DNA from 4 places in the Streptomyces flavovariabilis genome. Region 3 is predicted to be linked to each of the others. Evidence: riboswitches for the same ligand, from Rfam matches in the RefSeq annotation. Region 3 holds a riboswitch; each other region holds the start of a gene.
The links. Region 3 has a riboswitch for cobalamin ahead of IO24_RS0108195 (energy-coupling factor ABC transporter permease). Riboswitches for the same ligand answer to the same signal wherever they lie in the genome.

Region 1 (2,193 bases), on a different contig from region 3:
AGGAGAACCAGCCGAAGGACATGCCCGCCAGTCCGCCGAACGCGTAGTGCGGGTAGCGGGCCGTGCCGCCCGCGACCGGGAACATGCCGCCGAGTTCCGCGTGCACCAGGGCCAGCAGCACGATCGCCACGGCGCCGATGAGCCAGGACAGGATCGCCGCGGGGCCGGCCGCAACGACGGCCTTCTCGGCGCCGTACAACCAGCCCGAGCCGATGATGGATCCGACCGACGCCCACATGAGCCCGATCAGCCCGACGTCCCGGCGCAGACCGTCTCTCTCCATGAATGCGGGGCCTCTCATCAGTGAACTCGAAGAGTCCGGCGAGCAAGAGGCCTCAGGTTAGGAATCGGTCAGCCGGCGGAAGAAGACGAGTTGTGCAGCCTTGACCGGGCGCGGGTATTTCGTGGGAAACGCTTCAGGATTCCTGTACGCGGTGATGAGACAGCCGTGGGATCTCGATCGCCGGGCAGCGGTCCATCACCATCTCCAGTCCCGCCGAGCGGGTCCGGTCGTACGCCCCCTCGTCGATGACGCCGAGCTGGAACCAGACGGCCTTCGCGCCCTTGGCGGCCGCCTCGTCCGCGACGGCCCCGGCGAGGTCGCTGTTCACGAACACGTCGACGACGTCCACGGCGAAGGGGATGTCCGCCAGGCTCGCGTACCCCTTCTCCCCGTGCACCGTCTCCGCCTTCGGATGCACCGGCACGACGCGCTTGCCGAAGCGCTGGAGCACTGCGGCGACGCCGTACGCCGCCCGCTGCCGGTTCGACGACAGGCCCACCACCGCCCACGTGTCGCCGAGCTCGGTGAGGATCCTGCGGACCGCTGCCTCGTCGCCGTACACCGGCGGCCTCCTCGAGAGTCGTGACGAACTGCTCTCCCGGCAACGACGCGGAGTGCGCGGTGATTCCCCGAGAGCCTCCGTGATAGCTTGCCGAGGCCAGTCGAACCCATGTACGTGGGTCAGGGAATCCGGTGCGAATCCGGAACTGACGCGCAGCGGTGAGGGGGACGGGCGGGGCCTCGGCCACTGGACGACTCGGTCGTCCGGGAAGGCGTCCCGTACCGGATGAACCCGAGTCCGAAGACCTGCTGGCGGCCCCCGCGGCCGCACGCGGCGGGGGAGCACCGTACGACCGGGCTCCGCGAATGGGCCCTCGACGACTGAGGACTGGTTCCCGTGCCCCTCGCTCCACCCGCCCGTGCCGCTGCCCTGCTCGCGGCCGGCTCCCTGCTCCTGACCGGCTGCGGCGGCGCCGACTCCACCGACGCGAAGGCCGCCGTCACGCTCTCCAACTGCGGGCACGAGGTCCGCGTCGCGGCCGCGCCGCAGCACGCCGTGTCCCTCAACCAGGGCACCACCGAGATCCTGCTCTCCCTCGGCCTGGCCGACCGCCTCGCGGGCACGGCCACCTGGACCGACCCCGTGATGAAGGGGCTGGAGAAGGCCGACGCCGAGGTGCCGCGCATCGCCGACAACAACCCGTCCCTCGAACGCGTCCTGGACACCGAGCCCGACTTCGTCGCCGCGTCGTTCGTCTCCACCCTCGGCAAAGGCGGCGTCGCCACCCGCGAGCAGTTCGAGAAGCTCGGCGTCCCCACCTACGTCTCCCCGTCCGACTGCGCCGGCAAGGACAACTCGGGCGGCGGTGACGGCGCACGCGACAAGGCTCTGGGCATCGACACCGTCTACGGCGAAGTACATGACCTCGCGACCGTGTTCGGGGTGAAGGAACGCGGCGACGCACTCGTGTCGTCCCTCCGGCAGCGCATGAAGAAGGCCACGGCGGGCATCGACGCCTCCGACGTCACCCTCCTCTACTGGTTCGCGAACTCCGAGTCGCCCTACATGGCGGGCTGCTGCGGAGCACCCGGCATCATCACCCAGGCCCTCGGCGCGAAGAACGTCTTCGACGACACGCACGAGGAGTGGCCGCAGGTCAACTGGGAGACGGTCGCCGACCGCGACCCCGACGTCCTCGTCATCGGCGACCTGACCCGTAAGTCGCAGACCGCGGAGTCGGCCGCGAAGAAGATCGCCTTCCTGGAGTCCAACCCGGTCACCAGGAACATGGACGCCGTCCGGCACAAGCGGTACGTGCTGCTCAGCGGGCAGGCCATGAACCCGACCATCCGCACCGTCGAGGGCGTGGAGCAGGTGGCCGCCGGGCTGCGCCGGTCCGGGCTGGTGA
Region 2 (2,193 bases), on a different contig from region 3:
CCACACCAACGTCAACGACATCGACGTCACCGACACCGACGAGGCGGAGCCCGCGGGCGTGGTCACCACGGCGATGGCCGCCGTGACGCCGCCGCCGGCCGGCACGCCGGCGCAGGAGCCGGTGCCGTCGTTCCCGGCCCAGGCCACCGCCGAGCGGACGCCGACCACGACCACGACGGTCTGACCCCGCCACCGGTTACAAGGAAGAGTCTCTGAGATGAAGATCGACTGGGCGGCCCTCGGCTCCGTCTTCGGCGTCAGCCTCGTGGTCACCGTGGCCCTCGTCGGCCTGTTCACCCTCGGCATCACCGGCCTGTCGCGCCGCGAGCGTGCGGTGGCGGAGGGCGGTTCCGCGGGCCTCGCGGTGACCGGCGCGTACGCGTGCTTCGCGGCGTGCGCGGCGGCCGTGGGGTACGGGATCTATCTGATCGTGGCCTGACGGCCCGACAGCACATCGTCCACCGGGCGGCGCGGGACTTCGGTCCTGTGCCGCCCGGTCGTCGTGTGTGCGGAAGGGGACGGTGTGGGGTTCTGCACACTCTCCCCTCGCAGGTCAACGGCAAGTTGACGCCGGTTCCCGGCCGTGGTGGACTGCCGGGGCCAGTACGGCGGCAGGAGAGGAAGCCGGTGAAAGTCCGGCGCGGTCCCGCCACTGTCACCGGGGTAGCAATCCCCGGGAGCCAGGAACTCTCACCGCCGGTCTCGTCGAACCAGGGCGTGGACACCCTGAGTGAGGACACATATCGCCATGCGCGGCTGCCGATCCGGTTTCAGCACCCCACCCCCGCCTGCCCTTCTGGCCGGCTGAGCCCATGGGTGCCGATCGCGTCTTCGCGTACGGCGCCGCCGCCGGTCTGATCGGTGACCTGCTGCTCGGTGATCCTCGCCGAGGGCATCCGGTCGCCGTGTTCGGGCGGGCCGCGGGTGCCGTGGAACGGGTGTTGTGGCGGGACCACCGCGGGTGGGGCGCGCTGCACACCGCCGTGTGTGCCGGAGGAGCCGTCGCCCTGGGGTCCGTCGCCGCACGTGCCGTGCGGACGTCCCCCGTCGCCTCGGTCGCGCTCACCGGAGCCGCCACCTGGGCTGTCGTCGGGGGGACTTCACTCGCCCGGGAGGCGCAGGCCATCGGGCGTGCCCTCCGTGGCGGGGACGTCGAAGCGGCCCGGGCCCGGCTGCCGCATCTGTGCGGCCGGGATCCGCAGGCCCTCGACGCCGACGGCATGGCCCGGGCCGTGGTCGAGTCCGTCGCCGAGAACACCTCCGACGCGGTGGTGGGGGCGCTGGTGTGGGGGGCAGTCGGCGGGGTGCCGGGGCTGCTCGGCTTCCGGGCCGTCAACACCCTGGACGCCATGGTCGGGCACAAGTCGGCCCGGTACCGCCGGTACGGGTGGGCCTCCGCGCGCCTGGACGACCTCGCGGGGTGGCCGGGAGCGCGGCTGACCGCCGTACTCGCCGCCCTGGCCGGGCCGGATCCGCGGGGGGCCGTGCGGGCCTGGCGGGCCGATGCGGCGAAGCATCCGAGTCCCAACGCCGGGCCCGTGGAGGCCTCGTTCGCGGGGGCGCTCGGGGTGCGGCTGGGTGGAACGCTCTCGTACGGCGGGCGGGTGGAGCACCGGCCCGTGCTGAACACACAAGGGCGTGCCGTCGGTACGCACGACGTCGAACGGGCCGTGCGGCTCTCGCGGCGGGTCACCTGGCTCGCCCTCGGGGTGTGCGCCGGCGCGCGGCTGCTGAAGAGGGGGAAATGACATGGGCGGTGGTCTTCTCGTCGCCGGCACCACCTCCGACGCCGGCAAGAGCGTCGTGACCGCCGGGATCTGCCGGTGGCTGGTGCGGCAGGGCGTCAGGGTCGCGCCCTTCAAGGCGCAGAACATGTCCCTGAACTCCTTCGTGACGAAGGAGGGGGCCGAGATCGGGCGGGCGCAGGCCATGCAGGCGCAGGCCTGCCGGGTCGAGCCGACCGCGCTGATGAATCCCGTGCTGCTCAAGCCCGGTGGCGAGCAGAGCAGTCAGGTCGTGCTGCTCGGCAAGCCCGTCGGGGAGCTGAGTGCGCGCGGCTACCACGGCGGGCGGCAGCAGCAGTTGCTCGGCACGGTCCTGGACTGCCTCGAGCAGTTGCGGGGCACGTATGACGCGGTGATCTGTGAGGGGGCCGGTTCTCCCGCCGAGATCAATCTACGGCGGACGGACATC
Region 3 (2,193 bases):
AGCACGGTGAGGCCGAGCCCGAGCACGGCCTTGTCCACGGGATGGCGGCGGCGCCAGCGACTGCTGTGCGCCGCCGCGTCGATCGGCAGCACCCGGGGTCAGTCCTGTTCTGCGGTGGACTTCCCGGCGGCGCCGGCGAGCGCGCTGCTGGCCTCCCGCTCCAGCGCCCGCTGCTCGCCCTGCCGACGGCCCCGCCGCAGCCCGAAGTAGTAGGCGAGGACACCGGCGCCGAGAGCGGCCTGGAGGGAGAACAGTGCCGACTCGATCTCGCCGGACGGCGGCTCGTACAGCGGCGAGAACCACGGCTCGTAGTCCGGCCGCAGCTCGGTGATCGCCGTCTCGGCCTCGGCGTCGGCGCCCGTGAACGGCTCCTTCTTGTGGTCGCCGAGGCCGAGCGCCAGGGGCAGCACGGCGAGCGCGGCCACGGCGAACAGCAGCACCAGGTTGATCTTCGTGTTCCTGCTCATCGGGCCACCGCCTCGGTCTCGGTCCGTGCCTGCTTCTTGGCGAGGAGCACGCCCAGCCGGGTCAGTTCGCCCTTGCTGGACTGCACCAGCAGCCGCATCACGAGCACGGTCAGCAGGCCCTCACTCACTGCGAGCGGGATCTGGGTGACGGCGAAGATGGAACCGAACTTGCCGAGTGCGCCCAGGAATCCGCTGCCCGGGTCGGGGAAGGCGAGCGCCAGCTGCACGCTGGTGACGCAGTAGGTGGACAGGTCGGCGACGAACGCGCCGCAGAACACGGCCACCATCAGCGGAGCACCGGAGCGACGCAGCAGTGCGTAGACGGCGTATCCGGCCCAGGGACCGACGATCGCCATCGAGAAGACGTTGGCGCCGAGCGTGGTCAGGCCGCCGTGCGCGAGCAGCAGCGCCTGGAAGAGCAGGGTGATGGTGCCCAGCACCGCCATGATGGGCGGCCGGAACAGGATGGCTCCGAGGCCCGTGCCGGTGGGGTGCGAGCAACTGCCGGTGACGGACGGCAGTTTCAGGGCGGACAGGACGAAGGTGAAGGCGCCGGACGCACCGAGGAGCAGCGTGCTCTCGGGGTGCTCGCGCACTTCACGGGTGAGCGACCGGACCCCGTGGACGACGAACGGCGCCGACGCGACGCCCCAGGCGACCGCGTGCGCCGGAGGAAGGAAACCCTCGGCAATGTGCATGGCTCAGCAGACCCTCTCCAGCACCTCGTGGATGGTTGACGCGCCTTGGCCGGTCTCCTGGCTGACGGGTACCACCGCCCGGACTCCGCCTTCCCGGGTCACTGAGACCCAGTGGCTGCCCGCTAGGGCTGGAGCCGGACTTCCCGATTCACAGTGGCGAGGGCCGCACCGGCATCACACCGGATTTCCCGTTCACCAAGGCCTGGTGACAATAAGGCCCGGATAAGGGCGGTGACAAGCCACCCCAGGGGGCGCGCGAGGGGGCGCCCGCTCGCACACCGGCGCATCCCCCCGCTGATCCACGCGCTGCGGCGGGCGCCGCCGCGCGGCTGCGGAGCCCGCGTCAGTCGTCGCCCCCGTCGTCTCCGCCGTCGTCGCCCTCCCCGTATCCCCCGGCCTGGCGCGGGCTCTCCGGCTTGGGCTGCTGCGGCCCGCCGTTGCCCGCCGCATCCGTCGGAGTCGCGGCGCCGGGCGGCGGCGCGGCAGGGGTCGGGGAAGCGGCCGGCGCGGACGGAGTGACATCGGCCACGGTGCCGGTCGTCGGCGTGCCGACATCCACCGGGCCGGTCGCCGGGCCGGTCGCCGGGCCGGCCTTCGGGTCGGCTTCCGGATCGGAGGAGAGAGACGAGGCGGAATCGCCCGACGGGGCGGCGGCGGGGCTGCTCGCAGTCGGGGACGCGTCGGGTTCGGTGCCCTCCGCGGTGGTGTCGGGCGAGAACCAGCGCATGCCGATGAGCATCGCGGCGAGGAAGAGAGCAGCGGCGGCGGCCGTCGCGGCCAGTCTCGTCCGGCTGCCGAGGCCGCCGCGCCCGCGGGAGCGACCCGAACGCCCCGCCTGGGCGGCCCGGGCCGCGGTGCGGTGCCCCGTGGTAGCGGGCAGCGCGTACGTGGTCGGGTTGCTGGTCTCGGCAGCCGCGTTCGGGCCGGGCGCGGCGTGCGTCGCCGCGGACGCGGTCGTCGGCCGCAGCGGCGGTGAGACCTCCGGCAGCGGCTCGGGCAGGCCGCGCCAGGCGCCCCCGGCGAACCAC
Region 4 (2,193 bases), on a different contig from region 3:
GGGACGATGCCGTTGGAGTGCCCGTTGGTGCCGCGGATCAGTGAACCGCGGGCGCGGACGCGGGAGTACGCGATCCCGATGCCGCCCGCGTGCTTCGACAGCCGGGCCACCTGGTGGTAGCGGTCGTAGATGGAGTCCAGCTCGTCCTTGGGGGAGTCGAGGAGGTAGCAGGACGACATCTGCGGGTGCCGTGTGCCCGAGTTGAAGAGGGTGGGGGAGGAGGGGAGGTAGTCGAGGCGGCTCATGAGGCCGTAGAGAGCCGCGACTTCGTCCAGCGCGCGTGCGGTGTCGTCCTCGGCGAGGCCGCTCGCCACCCGCAGCAGGAAGTGCTGGGGCGTTTCGACGACCTTGCGGGTGAGGGGGTGGCGCAGCAGGTAGCGGCTGTGCAGCGTGCGCAGGCCGAAGTAGCCGAAGCGGTCGTCGGCGCCGGTGTCGATCAGGGCGTCGAGCCGGGCCGCGTGCAGCCGGACGAACTCGGCGGTGCGGTCGGCGATGAGGCCCTCGCGGTGGCCGACCGCGACGGACTCGGTGAAGGACGTGACGCCCTGCGAGGCGGCCTCCTCGCGGATGCCGATGGTCAGCATCCGCGCGGCCAGCCGGGAGTAGGCGGGGTCCTCGGAGATCAGACCGGCCGCGGCCTCCGTCGCCAGATCACGCAACTCCGCCTCGTCGGCTCGCGCGGACCTGCCGCGCAGCGCGGCGGCGGCGACCCGGCCGGGGTCGGCGTCGGGGAGGTCGGCGGTCAGCTCGGTCAGGGTCCGCAACAGCGCGGTACCGGGAGCGTCGGGTTCTTCGGTGGCTGAGACCGGTTCGGCTGGCGCGATGGTCACGTGGGGCTCTCCCTCGCTCGGCACGGGGGCCTCGTCGAGGGCAGGGGGCAGCACACGAGCGCACGCGGCGTCGCGTCCACCGGCCCATTCCACGAGGCCCGGACGTCAGGGCGCACCGGCCGGGTGGCCGGGCGCGCTGTCGGCAGGTCCTCGGACTGACTCCTGCGCATGGCGGTTCAGGGAACAGACATGCACAAGTACACCGTTGCGGGACAGTTCCGGATTCGCACCGGATTCCCCTGCGGCGACAGCGAGCATGAGCATACATCTTGTGCCGGGCTCGGTTGGCACCCCCAGATGTTGTGTCGCGGTGGCGTCAGAGCGTCAGCTTTACGTGACAGCGGGCCGCCGTGAATCCCTCTCACGGCGGCCCGCTGCGGGCTGTGTGCGGTTGTTCGCGCAGTTTCCCGCGCCTCTAGTGGGCGCTACCGGCGGTGGCCGGCGGAAGCTCCACCTGGACCCCGGGGTCCCCCGCGTCCGCCGTGTAGTCCTCCGGCTTGGTCTCGTCGATGCCGTCGGGGGCCTTCAGTGCCCTCAGGACGAAGGTCAGGACCACCGTCACCACCACGTTCAGGACGAACGCCGTGAGGCCGATGTAGCCGATCTCGCCGATGCCCGGGATCTCCTTCGAGGAGCCGCCGAAATGCTTCTGCGTGGGCGAGGCGACGCCGTACGCGGCGGCCGTGCCGTAGATCATGCCGACCGCCCAGCCCGCGAGCAGGGCCCAGCGGTGGAACCAGCGGGTGAACAGGCCGCCGACCAGGGCCGGGAAGGTCTGCAGAATCCAGATGCCGCCCAGCAGCTGGAAGTTGATGGCGACCGTCTTGTCCATGGTGAGGACGAAGGCCAGGGCGCCGACCTTCACCAGCAGGGAGACCAGCTTGGAGACCTTGGTCTCCTGCGCCGGTGTGGCGTCCGGCTTGATGAAGTCCTTGTAGATGTTGCGGGTGAAGAGGTTCGCGGCCGCGATGGACATGATGGCCGCCGGCACCAGCGCGCCGATGCCGATCGCCGCGAAGGCCACGCCCGCGAACCAGTCCGGGAACATCGTCTCGAACAGCTGCGGAATCGCCAGCTGCCCGTTCTGCACCTTGATCCCGGCCGCGATCGCCATGAACCCGAGCAGCGCCAGCAGACCCAGCATCAGCGAGTACAGCGGCAGGATCGTGGTGTTGCGGCGGATCACCTCACGGCTCTTCGAGGACAGCGTCGCCGTGATCGAGTGCGGATACATGAAGAGGGCCAGGGCGGAGCCCAGCGCCAGCGTGGCGTACGTCCACTGTCCCGCCTCGGCCGGTACCAGCGCACCGCGCGGCGCACCCGTCGCCGGGTTGGTCTGGCTGTACGCCTCGCTCGCCTTGGC

Region 1: linked by a shared signal. The riboswitch ahead of IO24_RS0118235 (ABC transporter substrate-binding protein) and the one ahead of IO24_RS0108195 (energy-coupling factor ABC transporter permease) in region 3 are both predicted to bind cobalamin.
Region 2: linked by a shared signal. The riboswitch ahead of IO24_RS0134380 (cobalamin biosynthesis protein) and the one ahead of IO24_RS0108195 (energy-coupling factor ABC transporter permease) in region 3 are both predicted to bind cobalamin.
Region 4: linked by a shared signal. The riboswitch ahead of IO24_RS0105050 (ribonucleoside-diphosphate reductase subunit alpha) and the one ahead of IO24_RS0108195 (energy-coupling factor ABC transporter permease) in region 3 are both predicted to bind cobalamin.

What each region holds. Positions count from the first base shown of each region.
Region 1 covers NZ_JNXD01000010.1:7,881-10,073, forward strand. Annotated here, with positions in the region: gene IO24_RS0118225 (APC family permease) at 1-283, opposite strand, end outside; gene IO24_RS0118230 (CoA-binding protein) at 417-845, opposite strand; cobalamin riboswitch at 926-1,112, shown strand; gene IO24_RS0118235 (ABC transporter substrate-binding protein) at 1,182-2,193, shown strand, end outside.
Region 2 covers NZ_JNXD01000026.1:56,880-59,072, forward strand. Annotated here, with positions in the region: gene IO24_RS0134370 (inorganic phosphate transporter) at 1-184, shown strand, start outside; gene IO24_RS0134375 (hypothetical protein) at 218-439, shown strand; cobalamin riboswitch at 571-709, shown strand; gene IO24_RS0134380 (cobalamin biosynthesis protein) at 813-1,748, shown strand; gene IO24_RS0134385 (cobyric acid synthase) at 1,750-2,193, shown strand, end outside.
Region 3 covers NZ_JNXD01000003.1:166,811-169,003, forward strand. Annotated here, with positions in the region: gene cbiQ (cobalt ECF transporter T component CbiQ) at 1-92, opposite strand, end outside; gene IO24_RS0108190 (energy-coupling factor ABC transporter substrate-binding protein) at 99-467, opposite strand; gene IO24_RS0108195 (energy-coupling factor ABC transporter permease) at 464-1,165, opposite strand; cobalamin riboswitch at 1,196-1,380, opposite strand; gene IO24_RS0108200 (serine/threonine-protein kinase) at 1,509-2,193, opposite strand, start outside.
Region 4 covers NZ_JNXD01000002.1:8,063-10,255, reverse strand. Annotated here, with positions in the region: gene IO24_RS0105050 (ribonucleoside-diphosphate reductase subunit alpha) at 1-830, opposite strand, end outside; cobalamin riboswitch at 955-1,094, opposite strand; gene mctP (monocarboxylate uptake permease MctP) at 1,246-2,193, opposite strand, start outside.